4 regions of the Paeniclostridium hominis genome follow, and region 3 is predicted to be linked to each of the others. Evidence: riboswitches for the same ligand, from Rfam matches in the RefSeq annotation. Region 3 holds a riboswitch; each other region holds the start of a gene.
What was found. Region 3 has a riboswitch for cobalamin ahead of H8891_RS01610 (ABC transporter substrate-binding protein). Riboswitches for the same ligand answer to the same signal wherever they lie in the genome.

Region 1: another riboswitch for cobalamin. It lies ahead of pcrA (DNA helicase PcrA); the one in region 3 lies ahead of H8891_RS01610 (ABC transporter substrate-binding protein).
Region 2: another riboswitch for cobalamin. It lies ahead of H8891_RS14345 (cobyric acid synthase); the one in region 3 lies ahead of H8891_RS01610 (ABC transporter substrate-binding protein).
Region 4: another riboswitch for cobalamin. It lies ahead of H8891_RS07820 (energy-coupling factor ABC transporter permease); the one in region 3 lies ahead of H8891_RS01610 (ABC transporter substrate-binding protein).

Annotation. Positions count from the first base shown of each region.
Region 1 is NZ_JACRWD010000004.1:366-8,700, reverse strand. Features, by position in the region: gene H8891_RS10615 (peptidylprolyl isomerase) at 1-430, opposite strand, end outside; gene H8891_RS10610 (AAA family ATPase) at 529-1,116, opposite strand; gene H8891_RS10605 (patatin-like phospholipase family protein) at 1,217-1,966, opposite strand; gene H8891_RS10600 (M18 family aminopeptidase) at 2,080-3,378, opposite strand; gene pcrA (DNA helicase PcrA) at 3,407-5,629, opposite strand; cobalamin riboswitch at 5,991-6,177, opposite strand; gene H8891_RS10590 (NADH peroxidase) at 6,481-7,026, opposite strand; gene H8891_RS10585 (NADH peroxidase) at 7,217-7,762, opposite strand; gene H8891_RS10580 (rhodanese-like domain-containing protein) at 7,986-8,335, opposite strand, start outside.
Region 2 is NZ_JACRWD010000012.1:913-9,247, forward strand. Features, by position in the region: gene cobT (nicotinate-nucleotide--dimethylbenzimidazole phosphoribosyltransferase) at 1-985, shown strand, start outside; gene cobU (bifunctional adenosylcobinamide kinase/adenosylcobinamide-phosphate guanylyltransferase) at 998-1,558, shown strand; gene cobS (adenosylcobinamide-GDP ribazoletransferase) at 1,562-2,332, shown strand; gene H8891_RS14340 (histidine phosphatase family protein) at 2,344-2,949, shown strand; cobalamin riboswitch at 2,977-3,156, shown strand; gene H8891_RS14345 (cobyric acid synthase) at 3,372-4,883, shown strand; gene H8891_RS14350 (cobyrinate a,c-diamide synthase) at 4,892-6,247, shown strand; gene H8891_RS14355 (cobalamin biosynthesis protein) at 6,240-7,196, shown strand; gene H8891_RS14360 (pyridoxal phosphate-dependent aminotransferase) at 7,208-8,278, shown strand; gene H8891_RS14365 (GHMP family kinase ATP-binding protein) at 8,280-8,335, shown strand, end outside.
Region 3 is NZ_JACRWD010000001.1:330,821-339,155, reverse strand. Features, by position in the region: gene speE (polyamine aminopropyltransferase) at 1-485, opposite strand, end outside; gene speD (adenosylmethionine decarboxylase) at 653-1,078, opposite strand; gene H8891_RS01625 (aminotransferase class I/II-fold pyridoxal phosphate-dependent enzyme) at 1,110-2,609, opposite strand; gene H8891_RS01620 (ABC transporter ATP-binding protein) at 3,061-3,828, opposite strand; gene H8891_RS01615 (FecCD family ABC transporter permease) at 3,828-4,928, opposite strand; gene H8891_RS01610 (ABC transporter substrate-binding protein) at 4,947-5,969, opposite strand; cobalamin riboswitch at 5,984-6,160, opposite strand; gene deoD (purine-nucleoside phosphorylase) at 6,294-7,004, opposite strand; gene H8891_RS01600 (Na/Pi symporter) at 7,349-8,335, opposite strand, start outside.
Region 4 is NZ_JACRWD010000001.1:1,606,046-1,614,380, reverse strand. Features, by position in the region: gene H8891_RS07830 (glycosyltransferase) at 1-1,672, shown strand, start outside; gene H8891_RS07825 (glycosyltransferase) at 1,669-2,733, shown strand; cobalamin riboswitch at 2,932-3,114, shown strand; gene H8891_RS07820 (energy-coupling factor ABC transporter permease) at 3,318-4,055, shown strand; gene H8891_RS07815 (energy-coupling factor ABC transporter substrate-binding protein) at 4,033-4,326, shown strand; gene cbiQ (cobalt ECF transporter T component CbiQ) at 4,320-5,000, shown strand; gene H8891_RS07805 (energy-coupling factor ABC transporter ATP-binding protein) at 5,010-5,834, shown strand; gene H8891_RS07800 (flavodoxin domain-containing protein) at 6,048-6,446, shown strand; gene H8891_RS07795 (hypothetical protein) at 6,664-6,843, shown strand; gene H8891_RS07790 (helix-turn-helix domain-containing protein) at 6,915-7,127, opposite strand; gene H8891_RS07785 (DUF2975 domain-containing protein) at 7,138-7,626, opposite strand; gene H8891_RS07780 (TlpA family protein disulfide reductase) at 8,011-8,335, shown strand, end outside.

The DNA.
Region 1 (8,335 bases), on a different contig from region 3:
TTTTAACAGAAGCTATTTCATCTACAACATCAAGACCTTCTATTATTCTACCAAATGATGCATATTGTCCATCTAGGTGTGGAGAATTTGCATGCATTAAGAAAAATTGTGAACCAGCAGAATTTGGAGCCATTGTTCTAGCCATTGATATAACTCCTCTTTCATGCTTTAAGTTGTTAGTATGTCCATTTTGAGTAAATTCTCCTTTTATAGAGTATCCAGGTCCACCCATTCCATTTCCATTAGGGCATCCTCCTTGTATCATAAATCCAGGTATAACTCTGTGGAATGTAACTCCATCATAGTATCCTGACTCTACTAAAGATACAAAGTTTTTAACTGTATTTGGAGCTATATGTGGATATAACTCAACTTTTATTTGCTTTCCATTTTCCATTTCTATAGTTACTATAGGATTTTTATTTTCCATTTTATGTACTTCCTTTCTTATGAGTTTTATATTCTCATTTTATATTATATACCAATAACACTAAAAAATCACAAAAATAAGCTACTTATTTTAGTAGCTTATTTTTCATTTAATAATGCAGTTTCTTCATAATTTATATCTAATAAATCTAATATTTGCTTAGCTCTATCTTTCGTAGATCCTGAAACTTCTATATAATTTATATTCTCTGCTTTTAAGAAACTTAATATAGCTTCATCGATTTTAATAGCTATACTTTCATCTTGCCATCTTACTCCATCTTTAACATATCCAAATTCTCTAGGAACGTATATTATCATATCATAGTTTTGTATATCTTCTAATGCTAAACAATATAAATCCTTTAAAATTTGAATCTCTTTTTGAGTTCTTTTTCTATCTCCTAGCATAAATCTACCGTATATGTAAGGTACAAATGTAGCATAATCTGTAAGTGCATAATCAAATGCTGATAAATCGTCTTCTATTTTCTTTTGCCCTAAATATATACCATACTGCTCAGATATAGTTTCTATCATACCCTTATCTCTTAAATATTCAGTAGAGTATTCTAAAGCATATCCTACATCTAATCCAGATATCTTCATTTCTACATATAAGTGTTGTATTAATGTTGTCTTTCCGCATCTAGGTCCACCTAGTACAGCAATTCTTTTAGTTGCCATAATTTATATCAACTCCATATTTTATATTTCAAAATTAGAACTTTTTTATTATACTAATATACGACAATTTATTCAATGTTTTTAATATAATTGTAGTTATTTACAAATTAATATCCATATTTTTTACAATTTCATAACCTTCATTAAATATCTTCTTACAAAACTCACCTTCAAATCTTAGAGTAGCATTTTTTTCAAATATAGTATTTGGTCTTATAATAATTATATCTTCCTCTTTATATATGTTCTTTATATCTTCTGGTAATTCATAATCATGTTTCATAGTTATAACTATTATTTTATCCATTTTAGCTTCTATTAAGGGCTTTATTAAAACATTATTTAATATACCCCCATCTAATTTATATCCATCATATAACCCCTCTATTAAATCTTTGCCAAATTGTTCAAAAGGCTTTAACTCTTTTGACGGTCTAAACGGAAGTAATGAACTATATTTTATACTTAATAATGCATCTTCATAACTTAGTTCAGATATATCTACTATTTTTTCTTCTAATTTTGAATTTTCAACTTCCACATAATTGATATAGCAAGGTTTTGAATAACTTGAGTTGTTGATTAATCCTCTTAATTCATCAATTGCTAAAGAATTATCCACAGTATTATCAACTATTTTGATACCGTTTTCACCAATTTTCTGAATGTTTATCCACATTTCTTTCAACTTGTTAACATTTTCTGTGTATATATAATATCCATTTATAGCCCCTATAGATGTTCCAGCTATAGCATCAAATTTTATTCCTTTTTCATATAATCCATATATAACTCCAGCTTGAAATGCTCCTTTAGCCCCTCCGCCTGCTAGGCATAAACCTGTCTTCATCTAAAATCACTCCTATTCTTTTTCCTATATTTATTTTCATTAATGATTATAGGGGATGTCTAAAAGTAAAATACTTTTTATACATCCCCTAACTTTAACTTTTTTTATTAATTTTATAATTCATAAAATGTTTTAAAAGTTTTATATATATCCATATGATCTTCTACACATCCTAATTCTCTTATAGAATGCATAGCAAGTATCGGACTTCCTACATCTACTGATGGTATATCTATATGTGTAGATGATATAGGTCCTATTGTACTTCCACCTCTTACATCAGATCTATTAACAAATTCTTGGCAATTAACTCCAGCTTCTTTACATATAGATTTATAAACAGCTGTAGATTGACTATCACTTGTATATGCTTGATTTGCATTTATTTTTATAACTGGTCCTTTACCCATAACTGCTCTATTCGTTGGATCATGTTTTTCTGAAACATTAGGATGAACAGCATGTGCAAGATCAGCAGATATTATAAATGAGGAATATAAGCTTCTAAAGAATTCTTCTCTACTTTGACCTAAACATAAAGATATTCTTTCTAATACATTTATTAGCATATTAGAATCTGCTCCTTGCTTAGTTGAACTTCCTACTTCTTCATTGTCAAATACCGATACTACATTAACGCCTCTTGAAGGTTTAGAATCTATTAATGCATGTAAACTAGCATGTGCCATAGATAAATTATCTAGTCTTCCACAAGATATCATTTCTTCATTTGGTCCTATTAGCATACCTTTTTCATATTCATATAAAAATAAATCAAAATCAAGTATTTCTTCTACTTTTCTTCCTAACTCATTAGCTATAGTTTTTATTAAGAAATTATCTTTTTCTAATGTATCATTTAATAATCCTACTAATGGCAACATATCCTTTTGCTTATTTAAAGCTACGCCTTCATTTACTTGTCTATTCATGTGTATAGCTAAATTAGGTATTATACATATAGGTCTATTTATATTTATTAAAGTTTCAACAGGTCTTAGTATATCTTCTCCTTTTAATATAACTCTACCTGCTATAGCTAGTGGTCTATCTAACCAAGTGTTTAATATAGGTCCTCCATAGCATTCTGTATTTAGTTTTAAATAAGTTTTTTCAACTTCCATCTCTGGATTTGGTTTAATTCTAAATGAAGGTGAATCTGAATGAGAACCTATTATTCTAAATCCATCCTCTTTTAAATTATCAGTATCAACAGTAAAAGCTATTATAGCTGATGAATTTTTAGTTGTGTAATACTTTCCGCCTTTTTCTATAGTCCACTTGTCTCTAGCATCAAGTTTTTTAAATCCATTCAATTTTAATAATTCTTCTGATGTTTCTACTGAATGAAAAGCTGTTGGACTTTTCTCTATAAACCCGATTAAATTTCTAGCAAATTCTTTTGAATTCATATTAAATCCCCCTTAATTATATTAAATTTTATAGTAAATCTAATGTAGTGTATTCTTTATTTATTTTCTTTATACCTTGATTATTAAAAGCTATTGTTAAATCAGAGCCAGAAGCTGCTACTACAGTTCCTACCCCAAACTTAGGATGATGAACCTTAGAACCTAATTTTATATCATCAACATTAGATTCAGTTTTACTTTCTTTTATAGTAGCATTAACCTTACTTGCAACATTTGCCTTATTCATAGACTTCATATATTTTTGCTTATACTTATCTAATATATTGTAATTTGCTTTAGAATAACTTAGCTCATGCTCCTCTTTATTTAATTTTTCTATGCACTCTTCTGGTAATTCCTCCATAAATCTTGATTGTATAGATGGATTAGTTTTTCCATAAAGAGTTCTTTTCTTTGTAAGTGTCATATATAACTCTTTTTTAGCTCTTGTTATCCCAACATAGCAAAGTCTTCTCTCCTCTTCTATATCTGACTCACTCATAGATCTTACGGCCCTTGATATTGGGAATAATCCTTCTTCCATACCAACTAAATAAACTACAGGAAACTCTAGTCCTTTAGATGTATGTATAGTCATAAGAGATACTCTATCGTCTTCTTCATCATCACTTTCTGAAGAAGTAAGAGCAACATTAGTTAAGAAAGTTTCTAAATCTTTTTCTTCACTAGTATTTTCAAATTCTATAGCTATAGATATAAACTCTTTTAAGTTATCTATTCTATCTTGAGATTCTTCACTTTTATCTTTTTCAAGTTCATCTAAATACCCTGTAACATCAAGTACCTTTTCTATAAGCTTACTTACGGAATAAGCATCTTTTATTACTCTAAGTGTTCCTATTAAATCTACAAATCCATTTATATTTGCTCTAGCTTTTGTAGATATATCTGAATTAGTATCTACATCTAAAAGCACAGAAAATATACTTTCTTGTCTTAAACTTGCTCTATCTTCTATTTTTTCTATAGTTCTAAGTCCAATTCCTCTTTTAGGTACATTTATTATTCTTTTTAAAGATATATCATCTTGTACATTTTGAAGAACTCTTAAATAAGCAACTAAATCCTTTATCTCTTTTCTTTCATAGAATTTAGTACCACCATATATATTATAAGGTATTTGACTTCTATTTAAAGCATCTTCTATAGCACGTGCCTGTGCATTTGCTCTGTATAGTACTGCAAAATCTTTGAAAGGTTTATTTTCTTTTCTATGGATTCTCCATATATTATCAGCTACAAAATCAGCTTCTTCCATTTCATCATTTGCAACTTGTATCTTTATTTTTTCCCCTTCTTTTTGCTCACTCCACAGTTTTTTTCTTTTTCTTTCTATATTGTTAGATATAACTGTATTTGCAGCATCCAATATGACTTGAGTTGATCTATAATTTTGTTCTAATTTTACAACATGAACATCTTCATAATCTCTTTCAAATTCAAGTATATTTCTTATATCTGCACCTCTCCAACCATATATACTTTGGTCATCGTCTCCAACAACACATATATTTTGATGCTCTTTAGCTAATAATTTTATAAATTCATATTGAGCTTTGCTTGTATCTTGATACTCATCAACCATTATATATTTAAATTTATTTCTATAATAAGCTAGTACACTTTCTTCAGTCTTTAACAATTCTACTGTCTTTATTATTAAGTCATCAAAGTCAAGTGCACTATTTCTTTTTAATCTATCTTGATAAAGTGTATATACATCAGCAATTTTACTCATTCTAGCATCATTTCTATGCATATCCTTATATTCTTTAGGAGTTAGTAATTTATCTTTTGCTCCAGATATATAACTTATAACAACTTTAGGCTCAAATGCTTTGTCACTTAAATTAAGTTCTTTTAAACAATCTTTAACTAAAGTTACTTGGTCTGAACTATCATATATAACAAAAGATCTATTATAGCCTATTCTATTTATATCTTTTCTAAGCATTCTAACACAGCATGAGTGGAAAGTTGTTATCCACATATCTTTTACATCTGAATCTATGGTTTCTTCAACTCTTTCCTTCATTTCATTTGCCGCTTTATTTGTGAATGTTATTGCTAATATATTACTAGGATGTACTCCTTTATTTTTCATAAGATGAGCTATTCTAGTTGTTAAAACTCTCGTTTTTCCAGATCCAGCTCCTGCTAATATAAGTACTGGTCCTTCTGTTTTAAGTACCGCTTCTTTTTGGGCGGGGTTTAGCGAATCTATATCCATTAATTACCTCCTACAGTCAATGTTATATGTATATTTTAATCTATTATCTATATTAATTCAAATTTATTAATTCTACATATTAATGATATCCATAATTTACAATCTTTAAAATCATATCGTCTTTATAATTAAATAAAAACTCCTTAGATAAAATCTAAGGAGCTAAAGTTAGGCTAAAATATAATTTCTTTATTTATATTAATCTAATAAGATTAGGGGCTTAATTATATATTAGGATTTAAAATAAAAAAATCCCAATACCGGGATTAGGATTAATATAACTTAATAGTTTGTATACAAAATAATCATCATCAACTTATTATATACAAATTTTAAACTATTTTCCTTCACCCCGAAGAAATTAATTTATATATTATAGGCAGGTCTCCTGGCTTAGCTTCATCTTACTACTTTTCCTTCCCATAACTTATATTAAGTCACAGTGGTATAAAAAGTTTCATCAGCATAACAGTAGCGGGGGCTGCAGAGGATTTTAACCTCTTTCCCTATTAATTTTATAAATAAAAACCTATAATATAGTATATTAAATTTTCATCATATGTAATAGTATTCTATAAAAATATTATTACTCCTTTATTTATATTTAGATATCTTTATATTTTAATCATATTATATTTAAACTAGTATTATTACAGTATAAAGATATTTATCTAAAAATTTAGTTTGATAAAATCCTTTAACCATATTTACTAATTTAATTTCTTATACATCATCCAACGACTAAAATTGCCTATTTAGTATTTTGTCTAATGCAATTTATACTTTCTATTTACTTAAATATATTGAAAATAAATAAGGAAGAAATCTATTTAGATTTCCTCCTTTATATATTATTTCCCAAAATGTCTATTTAATAATCCTAAGAATGCTTTACCATGTCTAGCTTCATCTTTACACATTTCATGAACTGTATCATGTATAGCATCTAATCCTAATTCTTTAGCTTTCTTAGCTAATTTTAATTTTCCGTCAGTTGCTCCGTATTCTGCTTCTACTCTTGCTTTTAAGTTAGCTTGAGTATCTGCTACTACTACTTCGCCTAATAATTCAGCAAATTTAGCTGCATGTTCTGCTTCTTCAAATGCTATTCTCTTATAAGCTTCTGCTACTTCTGGATATCCTTCTCTATCTGCTTGACGACTCATTGCTAAGTACATTCCTACTTCTGTACATTCTCCTACAAAGTTAGCTCTTAATCCTTCTACTACTTCTGGATCTACGCCTTGTGCTACACCTATTCTATGTTCATCAGCCCAAGTCATTTCACCTTTCATTTCTTCAAACTTACTAGCTGGTGCTTTACATATAGGGCACACTTCTGGTGGCATTTCTCCTTCATGTATATATCCACATATTGTACAAACAAATTTTTTCATATTTATAATCCTCCTAAATTTATATAAACTTTTTATTAATTTCCCTATCAATTCAACCTTTAATTTTGTTAACTTTTGACTTTACTCATATATATACTACCCTATATTACTATATTAAATCATAAATTTCAAAATTTTTCTGATTTTTAGTTAATATAATAAGAGGAATTATATAATTCCTCTTATTATATTATTTCCCAAAATGTCTGTTTAATAAACCTAAGAATGCTTTACCATGTCTAGCTTCATCTTTACACATTTCATGAACTGTATCATGTATAGCATCTAATCCTAATTCTTTAGCTTTCTTAGCTAATTTTAATTTTCCATCAGTTGCTCCGTATTCTGCTTCTACTCTTGCTTTTAAGTTAGCTTGAGTATCTGCTACTACTACTTCGCCTAATAATTCAGCAAATTTAGCTGCATGTTCTGCTTCTTCAAATGCTATTCTCTTATAAGCTTCTGCTACTTCTGGATATCCTTCTCTATCTGCTTGACGACTCATTGCTAAGTACATTCCTACTTCTGTACATTCTCCTGTAAAATTAGCTCTTAATCCTTCAACTATTTCTTCATCAACACCTTGGGCTACACCTATTCTATGTTCATCAGCCCAAACCATTTCACCTTTCATTTCCTCAAACTTACTAGCTGGCGCTTTACATATAGGACACACTTCTGGTGGCATTTCTCCTTCATGTATATATCCACATATTGTACAAACAAACTTTTTCATATTAAAATCCTCCCTTTAACCTTATCTATATTAATAAATTAAAATTAATTCATATTAATTTCTTATTAACTTGTTATAATACATATATACCCGTCAACATTTGCTTTAAACAAAAATTGAAAATAAATTTAATATTTTTTAAATTTATAAGAATAATTATATTCCTATAAATTAACCTAGCATATAAAAAAGAGCTATCTTTTATTAAAATAGCTCTTAAAATTTATTTTTCTAGTAATTCATCATGAGGCCAACCTTTTTGACCATTTTCTAGTATAAACAATCTATCTGCTTTTATACCTTTAGACTCTAAATGATCTATAGTTTTTTTAGCTCCACCGCCACCACCTGGGCACACTACTATTATTGGATTTTCATTTTCTTCTAATTGAGGTAATATTTTATCTAACTTAGCTTTTTCTTCTTCAGTTTTTACCGGATATGCATATGTAGGAATTACACCTTTTATATGATGCTTCTTATAATCTTTTTCAACTTGTATATCTAACAATGTAATGTCTTCTTTTTTCTCAATTGCTTCTTTAAGTTGATCTGCAGTATAATAATTATACT
Region 2 (8,335 bases), on a different contig from region 3:
TTCAAAAGAAAGGTTAGATAGATTAATAAAACCGGTTGGTAGTTTAGGTAAATTAGAAGATATATGCATACAGTTGTCAGGTATAACTAAAAAGAAATACTTTGATACTGATAAAAAAGTGATCATAGCATTTGCAGGAGATCATGGAGTTTATGAAGAAGGGGTTGCACCAGATCCCCAAATAATAACTAAACTGCAATTTCCTAATTTCACAAAGGGGTTATGTGGTGTAGGTGCAATATCTAAATTCGTTAACTCAGATGTGATAGCAGTAGACCTAGGTATAAACACGGATGATAATTTAGAAGGAGTCCTAAATTATAAAATTAGAAAAGGAACTTCAAATATGGCTAAAGGTCCAGCTATGACTAGGGAAGAAGCTATTAAATGCTTAGAAATAGGGATAGAGATAACAAATGATTGTATATCTAAAGGTTATAATCTTATAGGTATTGGAGAAATGGGAATTTGTAATACTACTCCGAGTAGTGCGATAGTTTCCGTGATAAGTGAATGTGATCCAACAGATGTTACAGGAATTGGAGCTGGACTTAGAAAAGATAGATTAGAGCATAAAGCAAATACTATAAGAAAAGCTATAGAATTAAACAAACCAGATAAATTTGACGGAATTGATATACTAGCTAAAGTCGGAGGATTTGAAATAGGTGGTATGGCAGGAGTTATATTAGCTTGTGCTGCAAATAAGGTTCCAATTGTTATTGATGGCTTTATATCTTATGCAGCAGCCCTTATAGCTTATACTATAAGCCCTATGACTAAAGAGTATATGATAGCTTCACATACTTCGGCAGAATCAGGAACTAAAAAAGCATTAGAAGTGTTAAAGTTAGATCCAATGCTTAATATGGATATGAGATTAGGTGAAGGAAGTGGAGCTGCTTTAGCATTTAATATTATAGAGGCAGCTAACTTTGCATATAAAAATATGGCAACTATTGATGAAGTAGATATAGGTAAATAAGAAGGTGAATCTATGAGCAAATTAATTTTAGTAACTGGAGGATCTAGGTCAGGAAAAAGCAATTTTGCTGAAAGTTTGTGTATTAATAGAAGAAACTCCACTGCTTATATAGCAACTTCTATTCCATTTGATGATGAAATGAAAGATAGAGTTAGGAAACACAAAGAAAGTAGACCTAGCAACTGGAAAACTTATGAAATTTATAAGGATATATACTCTATAATTAGTGATATAAATAAAAAGCATAAGACGGTTATACTAGATTGTGTAACTTTATTAGTCAATAATTTAATGTTTGAATACAAACTAGATTTTGATAATTGTACGCCACAAGAAACTAATGAAATGGAATCTTACATAAAAGATCAAATATATAAACTTATAAGAGAAGTAGAAAAAACAGATTTATACTTTGTAATGGTAACTAATGAGCTAGGTATGAGTTTAGTTCCAGATAATAAACTTTGTAGAGTATACTCTGATATAGTAGGTAGGATAAATCAGTATATAGCTAAATGTGCTGATGAAGTCTATTTTGTAGTTAGTGGTATACCTATGAAGATTAAGGAGTAACTTATGAAAAGATTTATAGGTATATTACAATTTTTTACTAGAATTCCAATAAGGGTAAATATAGGTTTTGATGAAGAGTTTCATAAAACAATGTATTACTTTCCTTTAGTAGGGTTTGTATTAGGAATTTTATATTTTATAATTGGATTAGTATCAAGTTTTTTATTTGATAGCTATATAACTTCTGTAAATATTTTGATATCTACAGTGATATTAACTGGAGGTCTTCATTTAGATGGTGTAGGAGATACATTTGACGGTATATATAGTTATAGAGATAAAGAAAAAATATTAGAGATAATGAAAGATTCACGATTAGGAACAAATGCAATGCTATCAGTATTATTTTTAATGTTGATGAAACTTGGATTAATATATTCAATTGTACAATCAGGACAATTATATAATTTAATATTTATGCCTGTATTTGCGAGAATGGCAATTGTAATAGCTTGCTATAAAAGTGTCACTCCGAGAAAAAATGGAATGGGTAATGTATTTATAGGCAAACCTTCTTTAAAAATGATATTAACTGGAATAGTGTATACAGTTATATTAATAATAATTATGGGTATTACTTTATTTAACTTAAATTCATTAGATTTAATTAAAGTAATAGCGTTCATACCTATAATGATTATATTATCAAGATGTTTTGTAAGATATATATATTCTAAAATAGATGGGATAACAGGAGATATACTTGGATGTATTTCTGAGCTTATGGAAGTAATGTATTTAATCTATATATATTTAATTTTTGGATTAAAGTAAGAGGTGAATAGATGTCTAGATTAATACTAGTAAGGCATGCAACAACTAATGATAATATAGATGGGAATTTATCAGGTCATATAGATAGCGAACTAAGTGATTTAGGGAAATTACAGATAGCTAAATTAAATGAATTTCTTGAAAAAGAAAAAATAGATTCTATATATACAACTACATCGACTAGAACAAAACAAACTGTACTAGAAATATCAAAATCTAGAGGAATAAATATTATAGAAAAAGAAAATTTAAAAGAAATTAGTTTTGGAGATTTCGAAGGGTTTAATTTTGACATTATACAAAAAAATTACCCAGAAGAATTTGAAAAGTTAATTTCACAAGGATTTAATTATAGATATCCTAATGGAGAAAGTTTAATAGACTCATATAATAGAGTACGTGAAGAAATAGATAAAATAATAAGTTGCAATAAAGATAAGACTATTTTAATATGTTCTCATGCAGGAACTATAAGAAATATTATATCTTACTTAATTGGGAAAACTTATGAATTTCATTGGAATTTTAAAATAAATAATGCATCAGTGAGTATTATTGATATAGTTGATGGATTTCCAGTGATTCAAACACTAAATAATACATCTCATTTAACTTAGAATAAATAAGAATACATAAAAATATTATAAAATTAACATAAATTAGGTTCTTCATTGAAGATTAATAGGGAAGAAGGTAAAAATCCTTCGCAGCCCCCGCTACTGTGATACTGACGAAACTATTAGACACCACTGTGACGATTTACGGGAAGGAATAGAAGTAGGTTGAAGTTTAGCCAGGAGACCTGCCTAGTTTATGAATATAAAATCTTCGGGGTGAAGGATTTTAAAAATTGGTGAAGTATGTGCATTTTTAAAAACCTATCCTTTAGAGGATAGGTTTTTATGTTTCTATAAATTTAAATCTTCAATTTATAGATAAAAATAATTATCAAATCACATATCTGAATAATGTAGAGTATTTTAAACGTTGTTAAAAGATTAAAGAAGTGAATTTTTTGTTGTTTAAGGAGATTAATAATATGAGTAAATCGTTAATGTTTTTAGGAACAGCTTCTAATGTTGGTAAGAGTACTTTATCGGCAGGGTTATGTAGAATTTTAAAACAAGATGGATATAGAGTCGTACCTTTTAAATCTCAGAATATGGCACTAAATTCATATATAACTAAAGATGGATTAGAAATGGGGAGAGCTCAAGTTACTCAAGCCGAAGCTTGTGGTATTGAACCAGATGTTAGAATGAATCCTATTTTATTAAAGCCTGCTGGGAAAAATAGATGTCAGGTAATTGTTAAAGGCAAAGTCTTAGACCATGTGAGTGCTAGTACTTATCATGGGTATAAGGATGAATTAGCGTCTATGCTTAAAAGTATATATGGAGATCTAAGTAGTGAATATGATGTAGTTATTTTAGAGGGTGCGGGTAGTTGTGCAGAAATAAATTTAAAAGATAAAGATATAGCTAATATGGGAATGGCTGAAATTGCAGATGCTCCAGTAATTTTAGTAGCTGATATTGATAGAGGTGGAGTTTTTGCTTCAATCGCAGGAACTATGCTTTTATTAGAAGAAAAAGAAAGAGCTAGAGTTAAAGGAGTAATCATAAATAAATTTAGAGGAACTGTAGAACTTTTACAATCTGGTATAGATATGCTAGAGGATATTATAAAAGTTCCAGTATTAGGAGTTGTTCCTTATAGTGATTTAAATATAGAAGATGAAGATAGTGTGACGGATAGATTTAATAAACAATTTAGACAAAATGATATAAATATTGAAATTATAAGAACTCCTTATATGTCTAATTTCACAGATGCTCATATGCTAGAAATACAAGAGGATGTAAGTATTAGATATGTAGAAAAAGGACAATCTTTATCAAATCCAGATATGGTTATTATACCAGGAAGCAAAAATACAATAGAAGATTTAATTTATATAAGAGAGAGCGGATTAGAAAAGCAAATAAAAGACTTAGAAAGACAAGGTAAATTAATATTTGGAATTTGTGGAGGATATCAACTTCTAGGTAAAAAAATATATGATCCAGATGGAGTTGAAGGGTCTATAAAAGAAATAGATGGACTTGGTCTTTTAGAGATAGAAACTATATTTGAAAAAGAAAAAGTAACTACTCAAGTAGAAGCTGTAATAAATGAGAATTTAGGGGGTTACTTAAATTTATTAGGAAATAAAAGTGTTAGAGGGTATGAAATTCATATGGGAATAAGTAAAGGAATTAATAAACCTTTAAATACTATAGTAAAAAAATTAAATGAAGAAACTTCATATGTTGAAGGATGTGTAAATGAAAAAGGAAATGTAGTTGGGACTTATCTTCATGGAATATTTGATGATGTTGAGTTTACAAGAAGTTTACTAAATTCAGTTAGAGAGAAAAAGGGATTAGAGGGTGTAGAGAGTTCTATAAATTCTTTTGAAGAATTTAAGAATAAAGAATATGACAAATTAGCAGATATATTAAGACAATGTCTAGATATAGATAAAATATATGAAATTATAAATGGTTAGGTGAAATTATGAAAAAAATATTAATAGCAGGAACGAGTAGTGGAGTAGGTAAAACTACTATATCACTAGGAATAATGCAAGCACTAACTAATAGAAAGTTAAAAGTACAACCTTATAAAGTTGGACCAGATTATATAGATCCATCTTACCATACTTTTATAACTAAAAGAGATTCAAGAAACTTAGATTCTTATATGTTAGATGATGAAAAAATTAAATATATAGTAAATAATGCTTCTAAAGATGCAGATATATCAGTAATTGAAGGTGTAATGGGTCTTTATGATGGATTTGGAATTGACTTAAATGCTTGTACAAGTTCATACACTTCAAAATTACTAAAAGCTCCAGTTATATTAGTTATAAATGGAAAGGCTATGTCATCATCAGCAGCTGCTATGGTATTAGGATATAAAGAACTTGATAAAAATGTAAATATAAAAGGTGTAATAGTGAATAACGTAAAAACTCAAAGACACTATGAACTTATAAAAGAAGCTATAGAAATATATTGTAAAATTGAAGTCTTAGGATATTTTCCACCTAATGAAAAATTTTCATTAGAATCAAGGCATTTAGGATTAGTTCCAAGTGTAGAAATAGATTCTTTAACAGAGAAGTTTAATAATTTAGGAAATGAGATTGAAAAATACATAAATATAGACAGATTAATTGAGATATCAGAAGGTGAAGAAATTGAAAGTAACTTTGATATAAGTGATCTACCAAAGTTTAAAAATAAAAAAATAGCTATAGCTTATGATAAGGCTTTTAATTTCTATTACAAAGAAAATTTAGAACTATTAAAACAGATGGGTGTACAAATATTAAAATTTAGTCCCCTTAATGATAAGCATTTGCCTAAAGCGGATTGTATATATATAGGAGGAGGCTTTCCAGAATTGTTTGCAAAAGAACTAGATGCAAATCAAAGTATGAGAAAGTCTATAAAAGAAGCTCATGAAAAGAATATACCTATATATGCTGAGTGTGGAGGGTTAATGTATTTAGGAGAAAAGCTTAAAGATTCAAATGATGATGAATTTAACATGGTTGGAATTTTTAAAGGAACTAGTGAAATGACTAAGTCTCTAAAAAGATTTGGGTATTGCGATGGAATTGCTAAAATAGATACAATACTTTCTAAAAAAGGAGATGTAATAAAAGGTCACGAGTTTCATCATTCAGTATTTAATAGTGAAGAACCATGTGCATATAAAATGATTAAAAAAAGAGGAAATAAAGTATTAGATGAATGGGATGGAGGATATTCAAAAGGTAATACTTTAGCTACATATTTACATACCCACTTTTATAATAACTTAGATGCCATAATTAAATTTGTAGGTGGTAGAGATGAATAGTTTAACTGTAATTATAATGACATTAGCCTACATACTGGATTTAATAATAGGGGATCCGTATTCTTTTCCTCATCCAGTTAGATTTATTGGAAATTTAATAAGATTTGTAGAAAATAAAATACGAAGTATATCAAAGACATCAGGACAATTAAAAATGGGCGGATTTGTATTGTGGATTATAACTGTAGGAACTACATTTATAGTAACTAATTTAATAATTAGTGTATTTACATTTAGTAAAATATCTTATGTTATAGTAGCATCAATAATACTATATACAACTTTATCTACAAAATGCTTAGCAGATGAAGCTAAGAAGATATATAAGGTTTTAAAAACTGGAGATATAGAAAAATCAAGAAAACAGTTGTCTTATATAGTAGGTAGAGATACAACTAATTTAAATGAACAAGAGATAATAAGAGCTACAGTTGAAACGGTAGCAGAAAATACTGTAGATGGAATAATATCTCCTATGATGTATGGATTTATAGGTGGGCCTGTACTTGCGATGGTCTATAAAGCCATAAATACTTTAGATTCAATGGTAGGATATAAAAATGAAAAGTATAAAGATATAGGATTTGCATCTGCAAAAATTGATGATATTGCAAATTTTATACCTGCAAGGATAACTCCATTTTTTATGATTATAGCAAGTTTAATGCTTCGACTAAATGCTAAAGAAAGTATACGAATAGCCATAAGAGATAGAAAAAATCATAAAAGTCCAAATTGTGCGTATCCAGAAGGTTCAGTAGCAGGTGCACTTGGAGTTCAATTAGGTGGTACTAATATATATTTTGGGAAAGAAGTTTATAAACCTACTATAGGTGATAAACACAGAGAATTAGAAATAGAAGATATTTTAAAAACTAATAGAATAATGTATGTTACATCTTTTGTGGCATTAGTGATATTTTCTATTATAATTTATTTAATTAGATAGAAGGTGAAAAAATGAATGATCTTGGACATGGAGCTAATGTAGAGATTATGTGTAAAACTTACAATAAAGATTCAAAAAATATAATTGATTTTAGCTCTAACATAAACCCATATTTAATAAATAATTTAGAAAATTATATATTAGATGGATTAAGAGAATGTGTTAAATATCCAGATATAAATTATACCAATTTAAGAAAAAACATAGCTAATTATCTTAATGTTAAAAGTTCATTTATAATACCAGGCAACGGTGCAACAGAGATAATATATCTCTTAATGAAAAGTATAAATAAAAGATTAGCTATATTAAATCCTACATTTTCAGAATATGAAAGAGGCGCATTACTAAACAATGTAGATGTAATAAACTTATATCTAGATAAGGATAAAGATTTTGAAATAGATATAAATAATATAAAAGAAAATATAGATAAATTCGATAGTTTATTTATATGCAATCCATCCAATCCAATAGGTAGAGTATATGATTTGAGTGAATTATTAGAAATTTTAACTAAACATAATAAGCTACTTATAATTGATGAGACTTTTATGGAATTTGTAGAAAAAGAAGAAAAATATAGTTTAGTAAAATATATAGAAAATAACCCGAATATATTTATAATCAAAGCAGTAACTAAATTTTTTGGCCTGCCAGGTTTAAGATTAGGATATGGTGTTTGTAGCGATGAAAAGTTATTGGAAAATATGTATAAAATAAAAGAGCCATGGTCTATAAACACTTTTGCAGATGTACTTTCAAATTACCTATTTAAAGAAGAGGGATATATAAAGGCAAGTAAAAAGTATTTTATAAAAGAAAGAAATTTTATGCTTAAAAATTTAAATGAAATTAAAGAAATTAAAGCCTATAAAACAGATACTAATTTTATATTAATTAAATTAAAAAATAAAACGGCGAAAGAATTAAAAGAAGAATTGTTCATAAAAGGCGATATTCTTATAAGAGATGCATCTAACTTTAGAAATCTAGATGAAAATTATATAAGAGTAGCTATAAAGAGCCATGAAGAAAATTTAGAGTTAATAAATCAATTAACTAAAATTCTAGGAGAATAGAATGAAATCACGTGGAATATGTCCAGCTTCTTGTGGGGAATTTGTTCAAGGTATTGT
Region 3 (8,335 bases):
CCTATAGGATCTGTTGAATCAACTATTATTAAATCATAAGATTTATCTTTTGAATTTTTTACAAAAGCTACTCCATCTTCAAAATATAAATTAACTCTAGGATCATCTAACTTGCAAGCACATATATCTATATACTCTTTAGATGCATCTACTACCATTTTATCTATTTCAACCATATCTATTTTTTCTATTTGAGGATATCTAGTAAGTTCTCTTACAGTACCACCATCACCGCCACCTATAACTAATACTTTTTTTATATTCATATTAGTAGCCATAGGAACATGAACTATCATATCGTGATATATAAATTCGTCTTTATAATTTACCATCATTAACCCATCTAATGTTAAAAACTTTCCAAATTCCTTACTATCAAATACATCTACTCTTTGAAAGTTTGATTGTTCACTAAATAAGTGTTTATCTACCTTTATTGAAAAACGTACATTATCTGTCCATTCTTCTGTATACCAAAGTTCCATAACCTAAGTCCTCCAAATTTTTGAATTTAATTTTTTATTTTATTTATATTTATGTTTTTATTTGTCTATTTTACTGGTCTTTTGACCATATTTTATTTGTATGTTATAATTTAATTTGAATTTAATTTTTTATTTGTTTATTTTTATTTAATTTAGGTGATTTTTATTTATATAGCTTCTTGATCTTCTTGTGGCTTATGAGTAATATTGCCTAAATCTTTTTTTGCAAATTTCTGTATTTTAGAAGTTAAACCTCTTGGTATCTCTGTTGATTCACTTCTTTCTGCTTGTAACAATTCTTCTAATAGTTCAAAACTTTTCCAAGGATCTATATCTCCACAAGTGAAAAAATCAGCTGATGCATATCCGTATTCTGGCCATGTGTGTATAGTTAAATGAGATTCAGCTATTATAACAGCTCCTGAAACCCCCCATGGATTAAAGTGATGAAATACCGAATCAACTATTGTAGCTTTTGCATTTAGCGCCGAATCGTTCATGAATTTTTCTATAAGCTTTGGATCTCTTAATATATCCTCATTACAGTTGTAATACTCTACTAATATATGTCTTCCTAAAGTTTCAAATTTCATAGTTGCACTCTCCTTATTCAGTTTTTTGAATTTAATTTTTTGTAACTAATATATAATCTAAGTTTTTATCTTTCATATCACATAAATATGCATTATTTTTCTTTAGTAATTTTATGTAATCAATTATTTCTTTTGTAATTTCTTCTCCAGGCGTTACTATTGGTATTCCTGGTGGATAAGCCATTATAGATTCACCTGAAATCCTACCTACACATTCATCAATTAAAATCATTTCTTTATCTTTATAAAAAGCATCTCTTGGATTTAATTTCTGTATTGGATTTATTTGCTTAGTTTTTATAACTTTCATTTTTTCTTCTTTTTTATAAATATTAGATATTGCTTCTAAAGAATCAATCAGTTTATCAACATCCTCTTTTGTAGTCCCAATAGATATAAGTGCAAGTATATTATATAAATCTCCAAGTTCTACTTGAACTGAAAACTCTTGATAAAGCAAATCATATACTTCATGACCTGTTAAATTAAGTTTTGATACATTTATGCAAAGCTTAGTTTCATCTATAAACTTAACTCCATCATTTCCTAAATTTTCAGTAGTAACAACTTTAATTCCTTTTATTTTATTTATTCTTGCTTTTGCATATCTTGATAAATTAAGTGCTTTTGATAATTGAGCATCTCCATTTAAAACTAAGTTGGATCTTGCTCCATCAATACTTGCCATTAACAAGTATGATGCCGATGTAGATTGAATCATATTTATACTTTGCAATACCTTACTTGATTCTATACGTTCATTATTTAAAAGTAATGCAGAGGCTTGAGTTAAAGCTCCTCCAGTTTTATGAATACTTATAGCTGACATATCAGCTCCTAAGCTTATACTTGGAGGTGGTAAGTCTTTATGAAATGGAAAATGTGCTCCGTGTGCTTCATCAACTAAAACTAAAACATTTTCCTCATGACACAACTCAATTATAGCTTCTAAATCACTACATGCTCCATAGTAAGTTGGATTTAGTAAAAATAAAGCTTTTATATCTTTATGATTCTTAAGTTCATTTTTTATATCTTCATAAGCTACATTTAAACTTATTCCAAGTTCATCATCAAATCCTGGTTGTATAAATACAGGTTTTCCACCAGTAAGTATTAAAGCATTAATAACCGATTTGTGAATGTTTCTTGGAAGAAGTATCTTATCTCCTGGATTTATAGTGCTTAAAATCATAGCATGTATAGCCGATGTAGTCCCATTTGTTATGAAAAAAGCATCGTCTGCATTATAAGCATTTGCTAATAAATCTTGAGCTTTTTTTATAATTCCACTTGGATTTGAAACATTATCCATAAGAGGCGATGAATTTATATCCATTTTCATAATATTCTTACCAAAATACTCATTTAAAACTTCTACTCCTTGATGTCTAACATGACCAGGAACATCAAAACAAGCTATATCTTTATTAGAATAATCTTTCAGAGAAGTAAGTAATGGAGTTTGTCTATGACTTAATGTAGAGTCACTAAAAAAATTAGCTTCTAACTTTTCTCCAATAGCTTCCATTTTAATCCTCCTTTCTATATTTTAAAATCAAATCTAAAAGTAAAGATTATTATTTCTATTCATAAAATTTAGTTTTATTAAACTTACAATATTTATTATATTAAGTTTTTATTTTTTTGCAAGCAATTTTTTTTATATTTTTTAACTTTTTTATTTTTTTTGTTTTTAGTATTTTCAATAGTTTTATATCTAACTTTATATTTTTGTTTATATTAATTTTTCTTAAGTTTAGTATTTATTAACTTTTGTTTATATTAATTTTTCTTAAGTTTAGTATAACTAACTCATTTTTTAAGTTTTATCAATAGTTTTATTTTGATAATATATATTTTTGAGTATATCATTGCTAAACTTTTGAAAATAAACATATTTTACCTTTTTTATAGAAACGTCATAATCTTTTCATTTTTAAGACAAAAAGAGGTGATTAAATTTAATCACCTCTTTTTTACTATCTACAACCTTTATATATAATATTTATAGAATCATCATCTTCATCTTTTATAACTTTTGCATCAACATCATAAACTTCTTTTATAAACTCTTTTGTCAAAACATCTTTCGGAGTTCCATAAGCTACTATTTCTCCACCTTTTAAAACGTAAATTTTATCACAGTACATAGCTGCTATATTCAAGTCATGTATAGCTGCTATAACTTCAATACCTAAATTTTTTACAATTTCCATTAACTGCAATTGATATTTTATATCTAAATGATTTGTAGGTTCATCTAAAATTAGACACTTAGTTTTTTGTACCAAAGCTCTTGCAAGAATCACCCTTTGTTGTTCTCCTCCAGATAAGCTATTAAAACTTCTATTTGCTAAATGTCTTATATTTACTTTATCAATAGCTTCATAAACAATATCATAATCTTCTTTTGTATCTCTATCCATAAGTTTTTTATATGGGCTTCTCCCCATTAAAACCATATCAAGTACTGTAAAATCAAAACTATGATGATTATGTTGTGCTAAAACTCCTATTTTTTTAGCACTTTCTCTAGTAGATATTTTTCCAATTTCTATCTTATCTATATATATACTTCCACTACTTGGACTTAAATTTCTGTATAAACACTTTAGCAAAGTAGACTTGCCACTTCCATTTGGTCCTATAACTCCTATAAATTCTTTATTTCCTAATTCTATATCAATACCTTTTAAAATTTCATTTTTATTTAATAAGACTTTAAGGTCTTTAGTTTCCAAATTCATTAATTACAACCTCCAAAACCATAACTTTTTCTTATCATTAGATATACGAAAAATGGAGCACCTACCATAGATATTAAAATACCTATTGGAAGTTCTGCATTTTCTATTATAATTCTAGAAAGTACATCTGCCCATACTAAAAATATAGCACCTAAAAGAGCTGATATCGGGATAAGTTTTTTATGGTCAGTTCCAAAGAAAATCCTAACAATATGAGGTATAATAAGTCCAACAAAGCCTATCATTCCCGCTGAATAAACTACTAATCCAACCATCAAAGATGTTATAACTAAATAAATCTGTCTATAGATATGTAAATCAGTTCCTAGAGTTATAGAAACTTCATCTCCTAATAACATTAAATTTAAAATTCTATATTGACTCATAAAAAATAATAATCCAATTATTATAAGTGGAAGTATAAAAACTATCTCTTCCCACTTAGCTCCACCTAAGCTTCCCATAAGCCAAAATGTAATACTTTTCATTCCTTCAGCATCATTTTTTATATAAACAATAAAACTTGAAAATGCACTACAAACCGAACTTAAAGCCATACCTGCTAACAATAATTTAGTAGAGTTTGGCCTACCTCCAGCATTAGAAATTACCAAAACTAACATAGAAACTACAAAGGCTCCTATAAATGCAAATACCCCTATAGCATTTCCATTTAAAAATGTAGTTAATCCTAGCATTATAGCTAACGTTGCTCCCAAAGAAGCTCCTGATGAAACCCCTAAAATATATGGGTCTGCCAATGGGTTTTTAACTATGGCCTGCATAACAACTCCAGTTACAGAAAGACCTATTCCCACACATAACGCTAGAATTATTCTAGGTAATCTTATAAGCCAAACCACATCATGAATTGCTCCACTTGATAGACTTTTATCTGCTATATTAAATAATCTAAATACAATCACATCATATACTTGTTTTATAGATATATCACTTGACCCTATAGTTACAGCTATTAATATAGACATTATAACTAAAAATATCAATAACATTATAACTAAAATATATAAAGGCTTTGATTTAACAAAGCCTTTCTTTTCCTTCATATCATAATTTTCTAAGCTTTTAATTGAATGCATCTGTAAATATCCTTCTTTCTATTTTTGATCTGGATAAAGTCCATTTGCAAATGTTTCAATTCCATCTATAGTTCTTACCCCACTACAATACATTTGTCCAAGTTCAATTGGGTAAACTCTATCATTTTTTACAGCATTTAAACTTTGTAATGCTTTATCTTTCATTACTAAATCTTTTGTTTCACTTGCTTTATTATCGTCTTCTCTATTCATGTAAACAACAAATATACTATCTGGATTTAATTTTACTAAATCTTCTTTACTTAATGAATTTCCATCTTCATTTAAAAGTTTAGCACCTAACTTAGTAACCATATCTCCACCTAAAGTTGTTTTTCCATATCCACTAATTTTACCATCAATTAACTCTATTATTAACGTTGTTTGTTGTTTTTTACCTTTTTCTGATTCTACAATTTTATTTACTTTGTTATTTATATTATCAACTATTTTTTTAGCTTTATCTTCAACATTAAATATTTTACCTATATTTAATATATCGTCACACTCATTTTGTATAGTTTTTGGTTCAACTGCACCACTGTTTAGTGCCATATATGTATTTACACCTTTATCTTGCCAATAACTTACATCACCGATTGCTTTATCTGAAAATAATGAATACCAACCTAATATTAAATCTGGTTGTAACATTGTAACAGTTTCTTTAGAAGGTGTAAATTCATCTAAGTATTTAACCTTTTTAAAGCTTTCTTTATACTCATCTTTAACCTTGTGATCAAGCCCTGCTGCAGCTACCATATTATCTTCAAGTCCTAATGCAAGCATAGTTTCAATAGAATCTTGATATACAGCTAATACTTTCTTAGGTTTTTCTTTAAAAGTAACTTTTATTGCTTCTTTTTTGCTGTTATGAGAAGTTATTGTAACTGGATAATATCCATCATTTTTCTCAGTGTTACTTTCAACCTTTGTGTTTTTAGCTTCTTCTTTTTTTGTTTCAGTTTTTGCACAACCGGCTATACTTAGTCCTACCACTAAACTAAGTAATCCTACTTTAATTTTTTTTGAAATTTTCATTTTTCCTCTCCCTCCGAAAGTTTGTAATTTAGGCAGGTCTCCTGGCTCATACTTCATCCTAATCTTTTCCTTCCCAAAGAATAATCTTTAGTGGTTTTATAAAGACTCGTCCATATTTACAGTAGCGGGGGCTGCTAGTGATTTACACACTATTCCCTTTTAATATTAAAACCTAAATTTTTCATATTTATCATTATAATATTAGCATAATTTTATATACAATTCTAGAAAATAAGAGTTACTACAATAAAAAAAGCTCGTATTTGTAAAATATCTTTCAAATTCGAGCTTTTTATCTTATTTTATATAACTTTTAAATATATATTAAGCTAATTCTAAAGCTATATTCATCATTCTTGTAAATGCTGTTTGTCTTTCCATAGCAGTTGTAGCTTCACCTTTAAATGGACAATCTGATATTGTTAATATGCAAAGTGCATTAACACCAGCTCTAGCAGCATTCATGTAAAGTGCAGCCGATTCCATTTCTACAGCTAATACTCCCATTTTAGTCCATTTTGCTAAACCTTCTAATCCGTCATCTCCGTAGAATACATCACTACATAATATATTTCCTACTTTAGGCTCAACACCTTGACTCTTAGCTACATCTACAGCTTTGCTAAGTAACTCATAACTTGCTATCGGTGCATAAGTACCTGGTAAGTTATATTGTGATGCGTAATTAGAGTCTGTACATGATCCCATACCTATAACTATATCATGCATTTTTAAATCTTCATGTAAAGCTCCTGCTGAACCTATTCTTATAAGATTTTTTACTCCATAAAAATGTATTAACTCATATGTATATATTCCTATAGATGGACATCCCATACCTGTTCCTTGTACAGATATTCTTCTTCCTTTATAGTAACCTGTATAACCATTCATTCCCCTTACAGTATTGTATTGAACTACATCTTCTAAAAATGTCTCTGCTATAAACTTAGCTCTTAGAGGATCTCCTGGTAATAATACTGTTTCTGCTATATCTCCTAATTTTCCGTTATTATGTGGTGTTGGTGCTCCCATTGCCATAATCTTTTTCTCCTTTTAAATTTATTTTCTTAAAACTAATATTTTAATAATATATTATCTTCTTTTTTAATTAAATAATTCATTTACATTTGAAACTGATATACTATTTAACTTTTATTAAATTTTATGAAGAAAAATACATATATATACATATGTTATCACTTCAATTATTCTACACTTTTTTAATTTATTATACACTATATCATATATATATTTTACATTTTTTTACTTAATAATACAATACTTTAATTTAATTTTTAGAATTTTTATAATATAATTTTATTTTTTAATTTAAATAAATTAAAACCTTGCATCTTGGCAAGGTTCTATTATTTACTTTATGCTAAATTTTTATTACTTTCTTTTATAACTTGTTGAGCTATATTCGCTGAGTGATCTGCAACTCTTTCTAAGTTACTTAATAAATCTAAGAAAATAACCCCAGCATCTATATTACAAGAATTTTCATTTAATCTTCTCATGTGATTTAATCTACAAGTTTTTTCCATTATATCCACTTGTTCTTCTAGTTTTATAACTCTACAAGCTAAATCTGTATCAGATTTTTCCATACACTCTAGTGCTGTATTATAAGTTTCTATAACTTTTTCATATAAATCTTTTAATTCTTTCTCTCCATCTTTAGATACATTTAAGTTATTTTCTATAGTAGATATTGCAAGTTCAGCTATGTTCTCAGCATGATCTCCAACTCTTTCTATATCATTTACAGTGTTAAATAATAAATCCACACTTTCTCTTGAATCATAATTTAGTGAAGTTTTAGATAATTTTAATAAAAAATTTAATATACTCTTTTGCAATTTATTTATAAGCTTTTCTTCTTCAAAAGAAGCATCTACCTTAGATTTTGACTTTTCTAAAAATCCTTCCATTGCATTATTTAAACTTAATTTAGCTTTTTCACCCATTCTTAAAGTTTCTTTTACAGTGTTTGATAAAGCTATCGATGGAGTTTCCATCATTCTTTCATCTATATAAAACACAGTTTTATCTTTTTCTTTTTCACATTCTTTTTCTGGCATAAGTTTCATAGTAAGTTTAACTATATATTTTGAAAACGGTAATAATAATATAACATTTATTACGTTAAATAATGTATGAGCATTTGCTATTTGTCTACTAACATCTTCTGGATTTAAATACTGAACCATCATAGTTATTGGCTTAGTTAATATTAACATAAATACAATCGTTCCTATTACATTAAATACCAAATGCATTAGCGCTGCTCTTCTAGCATTTATACTAGCACCTATACTAGATATTAATGAAGTAACACAAGTTCCTATGTTTTCTCCATA
Region 4 (8,335 bases), 1.3 Mb from region 3:
AGATATGGTCAAATTTGATACTAAAGTATCTGAGGAAAATGATTTTAATGAGAGCTGTAAAAATATAGAATCTGAATGTATTAAAGGTGAAGATTTTTTAAAAAAATATTTTACAACAGCAGACTATAATAATCTTGATATATCGAATTTGTATAAAAGAGATTTCATAATTCAAAATAATCTTTTCTTTTATGAAGGAATATTAGATGAGAGTAAATTGTATTCTATTCAATCGTTTTTATTAGCTAAGAGGGTTTTATATATACCTAAAAAACTATGTTTAAGAAGAATTAGAGATAATTATATAGTGGTATCGGATAACTGTAAAAAAAGATTAGAAGATACAGAATCTATACTAAGAGAAATGTGCAGATTTTATATAAATAATAAAGATTTGTTTAAATCAGATGTAGCAGATAATATAAAAAATCATATAAAATTTATGTTTAATAAAGCTATTATGCTTTGTGAAAGAGGCAATTTAATAGATGATAAAAATAGGATAATTAAAAAATTTAAAATAGGTGATGAAATTATTTTAAAGGAACTAGAATTTGAAGAGAAAATTTCATATAAAGAATATAATAAGAAAAATATTTTATTTGTAATGTATCTTTTATCTGATGGAGGAGCAGAAAAGGCTTTAATGTCGATACTAGATAATCTAGATTATTCAAAATATAATGTAGATTTAGTAGTCTTAGCAAAAGAAAAAAGTTACTTATATGATATAAATGAAAATGTGAATGTAGTGTATATGTATGATACTGTAGATGAAATGTATAAGGAATACTTAAGTGGAAATTTTAATTTAGAATTAGAAAAAAAATATGATGTAGAAATAGGTTTTTTAGGTATATTTACAACATGGGTAATTTGTAGATTTGGAACTCCAAATGCAAAGAAAATAACTTGGCTTCATGGTGATTTTTCTTTGATGGTATGCGGAAATTCAAAAGATTATGTAACTGATATATATGGAAGAATGGACAAAATTATAAGTGTATCTGATGGAGTAAGTAAATCATTTACAGATTTTGTAGGAAATGGTCTAAATTCAAAACTACAAAGAATATACGTTCCTAATGATGTATCTAAAATACGTGAATTATCGTTAGAATATATAAAATACAAAAAAAGTAAATTTACTATAATGTCTATAGGTAGATTGGGATCAGAAAAAGGATTTGATAGATTAATTAAAGTTCATAAAAAACTAATAGATGAAAGAATAGACCATGAGTTAATAATACTAGGTAGTGGAGAAGAAGAAGAAAATTTAAGAAAACTAGTGAAAGATTTGAAGTTAGAAAGTAGCTGTAAATTAATTGAATATCAAAAAAATCCTTATCCATGGGTAAAAATGTGTGATGTGTTTGTATCACCGTCTTATGCAGAAGCATTAGGCCTTGCAATCATAGAGGCTATGGTATTAGGAAAACCAGTAGTTGCAACAGATAATCATGGATCAAGGGCTTTATTTAAAGATAAATTAGGTCTTATGGTTTCAAATAGTGAAGATGGATTATACTATGGACTTAGACTTATGATATTAAATAAAGATATAAGGGATTTATATATAAGAAATTTAAAGGAAGTAGAAAAATTTGATTTTGATAAGTCTATTGTTATGCCTGAAATAGAAAAATTATTTGATGGAGGCAAAGAATGATTTCTATAAGTTTATGCATGATATTAAAAAATGAAGAAGATGTTATAGGAAGATGTTTAGATTGTGTAAAAGACATAGTAGATGAAATTATAATAGTAGATACAGGCTCAACAGATAAAACAAAAGAAATAGTTAAAAAATACACTGATAAAATCTATGATTTTAAATGGATAGATGATTTTGCTGCCGCTAGAAATTATTCTTTTAGTAAAGCTACAAAAGACTATATATTTTGGATAGATGCAGATGAGGTATTATTTAAAGAAGATCAAATCAAGTTATTAGATATAAAGAAAAATTTAACTTCTAATATAGACACAGTTACAATGACAGACCACAGAGGATTAGATGAAAGTGGAGAACCATTGTTAAGATATAAAAGAAATAGATTAGTTAAAAGAAAAAATAATTTTAAATGGGTTGGATTTATACATGAATACTTAGGAGTTAGTGGGAATGTATATGAAAGTGAAGTAGCAATAACACATCAAAAACTACATGATGCAGGAGATAGGAATCTTAGAATTTATAGAAAAAAATTAGATGAAGGTCATAAATTATCAACAAGAGATATTTATTATTACGGAAAAGAGCTTTATTATAATAAGTTTTACGATGATGCTATAAAAATTCTTACTGAATTTAGTAATATGGATGTGTGGGTAGAAGAAAAAATAGATGCTATGTGTAAGGTATCTGATTGTTATTTTTTTAAAGGTGATTACAAAAATGCTAGGGAAAGTATATATAAAACTTTTGAATATACATCTCCTAGAGCTGAAGCAGTGTATAGATTAGCAGATTGCTTTAAAGAGGAAGGTAGATATGAAGAAGCAATAAGTTGGTATGAAAGTATATTCAACTTGGAAATGCCAAAAAATTGTTATGGATTTATTTCTCCAGAATATTGGACTTGGAAACCTCACCTTCAACTTACTGTTTGTTATTATACAATAAATAAAATAGAAAAAGCTATAAAACATCATAATGAGGCTTATAAGATTAACCCTAATAATGAGTATATAGCTCAAAATGAGCAGTTTTTTAACAATGAGCAATAAATTATAAAATTTACATTTATTTATATATATGAATCTTATTAAATAGTATTATTTTTTTTAGAGAGTTTATAAAAAAATAAACTCTCTAGATTATTTTGTTGAAATTTGTTAGAATAATGGAGTATTAGTTAATTTTATAAATCTAAGAAAATTAGAGGAATATAAAGATATTTATAGAATTAATAAATATGTGATAAATTAAATATATCTATTGTAGGTTTTTAGAAATAAGATTAAAAGGGAAAGAGGTTAAAATCCTCTGCAGTCCCCGCTACTGTGAAGCTGATGAAACTTTCAAATACCACTGTAATGTATATTATGGGAAGGGAAAGGAGTAAAATGAAGCCAAGCCAGGAGACCTGCCTACAGTAATTAAATTAGTTTCTTCGGGATGAAGGAAAATAATTAAAAAAGTAATATCTTGGTTTTTTATAGGCTTAGGTATTATTTAAGATGTTATTTAAATCCTAATCCAAAAGTTAGGATTTTTTTTGTACCTGATAAACTTAAAAACTATATTTAAATTTATAAATTAATTTATCACAAAAATTTATATTATTTATAATAAAAAGTGAGGTACTAAAATGAATTATTTAACACTATCCGTAGTAGCCGGTGTTTTAATTGTACTGTTAAACCCGACTACATCAAGCGCTATGCATATCATGGAAGGATTTTTACCAGTAAAATGGTCAATACTTTGGACCATAGTATTTATTCCATTTTTCGTATATGGATTAAAGGCAATTAATGAAATAGTTAAAAAAGATCCAAAGAAAAAGGTATTATTAGCATTAGCAGGAGCTTTTGTATTTGTATTATCAGCACTAAAAATACCATCATTAACAGGTAGTTGTTCACACCCTACTGGAGTAGGATTAGGAGCAATATTATTTGGGCCAGCTGTTATGGCTGTAATAGGGACAATAGCATTATTATTCCAAGCAATATTACTTGCACATGGTGGACTTACTACATTAGGAGCTAATGCTTTTTCAATGGCAATAGTTGGACCTATAGTTTCATATTTAATATTTAAGTTTTGTAGAAAAAGAAATTTAAGTATTGGTGTGAGTGTATTTTTAGCAGCGGCATTAGGCGATTTAGCTACATACACTGTTACAGCAATACAATTAGCACTAGCATTTCCTGATCCTGCAGGAGGAGTGATTGGATCTGCAGTTAAATTCTTAGGAGTATTTTTCACGACTCAAATACCTATAGCTATAGCAGAAGGATTATTAACTACTTTAGTATATAATTTAATAACACAAAATAATGAAGAAGGAGTTGAAGATAATGAGTGCAAATTCGAAAACTAAAACTAAAAACTTTATATTACTTGCTTTAACAATAATACTTATAATAACTCCTTTACTTTTAAATTCTAAAGCTGAGTATGGGGGAGCTGACGGAGAAGCAGAAAATTTAATTTCTGAAATAAACCCAGATTATAAACCATGGTTTAGTAGCTTATACGAACCACCTAGTGGAGAAATAGAAAGTTTATTATTCTCTACACAAGCAGCAATAGGAGCTGGATTTATAGGATATTATTTAGGTTCTAGAAAAGGTAAAAAAGGTAAATGCTAGAAATTGATAAATGTGCTTATAATAGCAATCTAACAAATGCTAATCCAATGATTAAAGTAGGTGTTACTTTTATTTTTATGGCAATTTCTTTAATAACTAATAGTATTAGTCTACATTTATTAATAATGTTATTTATAAGCATGTTAATTGTGTTTTTAGCAAGAGTTGATATTAAATTGTATATAAAGTGCTTAAAGATACCTATATATTTTTTAATTATAGGAACTACACTTAATTTAGTTAATATATCTTTTGAAAATAAAGATTTTTTATTTGATATAAAAATATTTAGTTTTTATATAGGTACGACTAAATTTGCAATTGAGAATTCTATACATATATTACTAAGAGCTATGAGCTCAGTTATATCTATTTATTTTTTAATACTTACTACTCCATTTAATCAGTTAATAATTATATTTAAAAAATTGCATATTCCAGATACATTATTAGAACTTATGGTTTTAATGTATAGATTTATATTTATTTTCTTAGAAGAAGTAAAAAATATATATAAATCACAGCAATTAAAATTTGGGTATACAAATTTAAAAAACTCGTATAATTCAACGGCACTACTTATAAAAGTCTTGTTTTTTAGAATGATGAAAAGATATGAGGAAATGAGTATAACTTTAGATATAAAGTTGTATGATGGGAAATTTCATATATAGGAGAGAACTATGTTTAAGGTAAGTAATTTAACATACAAGTACGATAAATCAAATAAGGCAATAGATAATATAAGTTTAGATTTCTCAAATGGAAATATGATTGGAATAATTGGAGCAAATGGTTCTGGAAAATCCACTTTATTTATGAATTTAGTAGGTATCTTAAAACCGTCTGATGGAAAGATATTTTATAATAATAAAGAATTAAGTTATAAGAAAAAAGATTTATATAACTTAAGAAAAGAAGTAGGTATAGTATTTCAAGACCCAGATAAGCAAATATTTTATTCAAGAGTATATGACGATGTTGCTTTTTCTTTAAGAAACATTGGTTTGGATGAAAAAGAAGTAGATAAAAAAGTACATAGAGCATTAGAGCTTGTTAATGCCCTAGATTTAATAAATAAGCCAGTACATTTTTTAAGTTATGGTCAGAAAAAGAGAATAGCAATAGCATCTGTAATAGCTATGGAAAATAAAGTAGTTCTTTTAGATGAACCAACAGCAGGGCTTGATCCTGAAAGTACAAAGGCTATAGTAAAAATATTAAAAGATTTATGTGATAAAGGAATTAAAATAGCTATATCAAGTCATGATATGGATTTGATATATGAAATTTGTGATTACATATATGTGCTTAATAAAGGAAATGTAGTAATAGAAGGAGATTGTGAAACTGTATTTAAAGAAGATAAAGCTATAGTAAATGCTGGATTAAATCTTCCTTGGCTTGTAAAAGTTCATAAGAATATGAATTTACCTTTATTTAAAAAAGAAGAAGAACTTTATATCTACTTTAATAGTTTAAAAAATAATATTTCTTTAAATGATTAATATTTTGATTAAAAAATTCTTAGATTTATTCTAAGAATTTTTTTGTTTTACACAAAATAAATATATAGTATATACTAAATGGTGTTTTTTTATAAAAAATATGATTTTTTTTATAAAAATAGTTGCACAAAAAAGGAAAAAAGTATATAGTATAACATATAAAGAATAAATTAAATAAATAATATATACTAAATAATGATGGAGGTAATGTTAATGTGTACTTTAATAGCATATGGAAGTAATAATGGAATAACTAAAAATTTAGCAATGTCTTTATCAGAAAAATTAGATTTAGAGGTTGATGTTAGAAATACAAAATATAATTCATCTTTTTATTTAGATAAATATGACAATATTTTAATAGGTATAAACTTAGTTAATGGAGAAATATCTAATGAAATTAAAAAATTTATAGAAAATAATATAGAAGATTTTCAGTTTAAAAAATTAGGATTTTTCACTATAAATAAAGATGATAATCAAATAAATACTATAGATACAAGTTTACCTAAAGAGTTTAAAAATTTAATAGACTTTGAAGGTCATTTTAGTAAAGCTTATTTAGATGAGATAAATTCTTTTGTAGAAACATTAAATCAAAAATTAGCATAACTTGTATATATTAATAAATGCCTATAATGTCTTATATAAAAATATATATTCTAATAAATCACTAGCCAAAATTTAGGCTAGTGATTTTTAATTTTAAAAATGGGTATTATATAAGTAGTTAAATTGTAGATATAATACTTTCAATATATTATTATATAAATAGAGTAAAAATAAATTTTTAGTTAACACTAACGGGATACGCTAAGGAGATATAAATATGGGAAGATTATTAGAATTAAATATGGAATCAGATGCACTTGAACTTGCAAGAAATTTTTGTAGAGATAATGACCTTATGCTTTTAAGTAATAGTATAGAAGATGAAAGTTTACTTGTAATGGATAGAAATTGTGTTACAAAGAGAATATATATAAAAGATGGCGAGTGGTCATTATAATAAAAAAGCATGAGTAAAGTATAACTCATGCTTTTTTATTATAATTTTTTAATTTAATTTGTATATTTTAATTATTCTGTGTCTTCTACGTATTCTAAAATATCACCTGGCTGACATTCTAAAATTTTACATAAACTATTTAACGTAGTAAATCTAACAGCTTTTGCTTTATTTTTCTTTAAAATTGAAAGATTGGCCATGGTAATTCCAAGTTTCTCAGAAAGCTCAGTTGAGCTCATCTTTCTCTTTGCCATCATTACATCTAGGTTAACTATAATAGCCATATTGACCTCCTTATATAGTCTTGTCATTTTCATCTTTTATTTCAATAGCCATAACGAACAATTTACCTAATACTAAACTTAAAAAGCCTATTGCTAAGGATATAAATGAAACTACAACTGATGGAATGATAGTTAATGCATAAAGATATATTCCAAAGAAATAGTATAAACCTATTTGAACAATATTAAATATAAAAATTTCACTAAATGCACATATAGATATTGTTTTTAAGTATTTAGGTATATTTTTAGAAAATGGTTCTTTTTTGTCTATTAATTTGCAAAGTTTTTTTAAGTTAAATAGTGCTATAACATAAGGTATAGCGCATATGTATATGCCTATTGAGATAACCATAGGCATATTACTTCCTACTATGCCTAAAGAACTTTTAAATATAGCAGTTAATCCTAATGGAATAAATAGCAGTACGATAAATGTTAATATTATACCAACTAAGACAATGCTATTTAAAATTTTTGAATTAAGAGATTTATTCATGTATTACTACCTCCGTTTTTTATTTTACAATATTTTTTAATGTTGTACTATATGTAGCTAGAAATTACTTTTATTTAAAAATTAAGTATTTAAATACTTGAAAATAAATAATTAAAAATTAGTTTTTAAATTTGATTTAATAATTTTTTATCATAGATATTATTAACTTTTCATTTTTACTCCTTTCTAAGCATTATAATTTTAAAATTATCCTAAAAATCTCATTTGTCTATTCTAGAATACAATTTATGTTGTTAAAAGTCAATAATTATTTATTGTTTTTCGATAAAAAATTATTGACTAACTTATTTACATATTGTATCTTAAGTAGGGGTTGATCGATTTTACCTAGGACAAAATAAGTAAATTCAAAAGGAGAAACAAATGAAAAAATTAAAAAAAGTATTAATAATATTAGCGATAGTAGTTTTAGGATTAGTTGCAGTCATTCGCTTTTTTGGACCGAGTGATGTAGTTGTACTTACAGAAGAAGAAGAAAAACAACAACAACAAGAACAAATAAAGAAATTTCAAAATGTAAATATTAAAGGATTTAAAGCAAAGGATTTAAATAACAAAGAAATCGATTCTGATATATTTAGTAAAAATAAATTAACTATGGTAAATATTTGGGCTACATGGTGTGGGCCATGTATAGATGAAATGCCAGAAATTTCAAAGCTAAATAGAGATTTGCCAAAAGGTACTA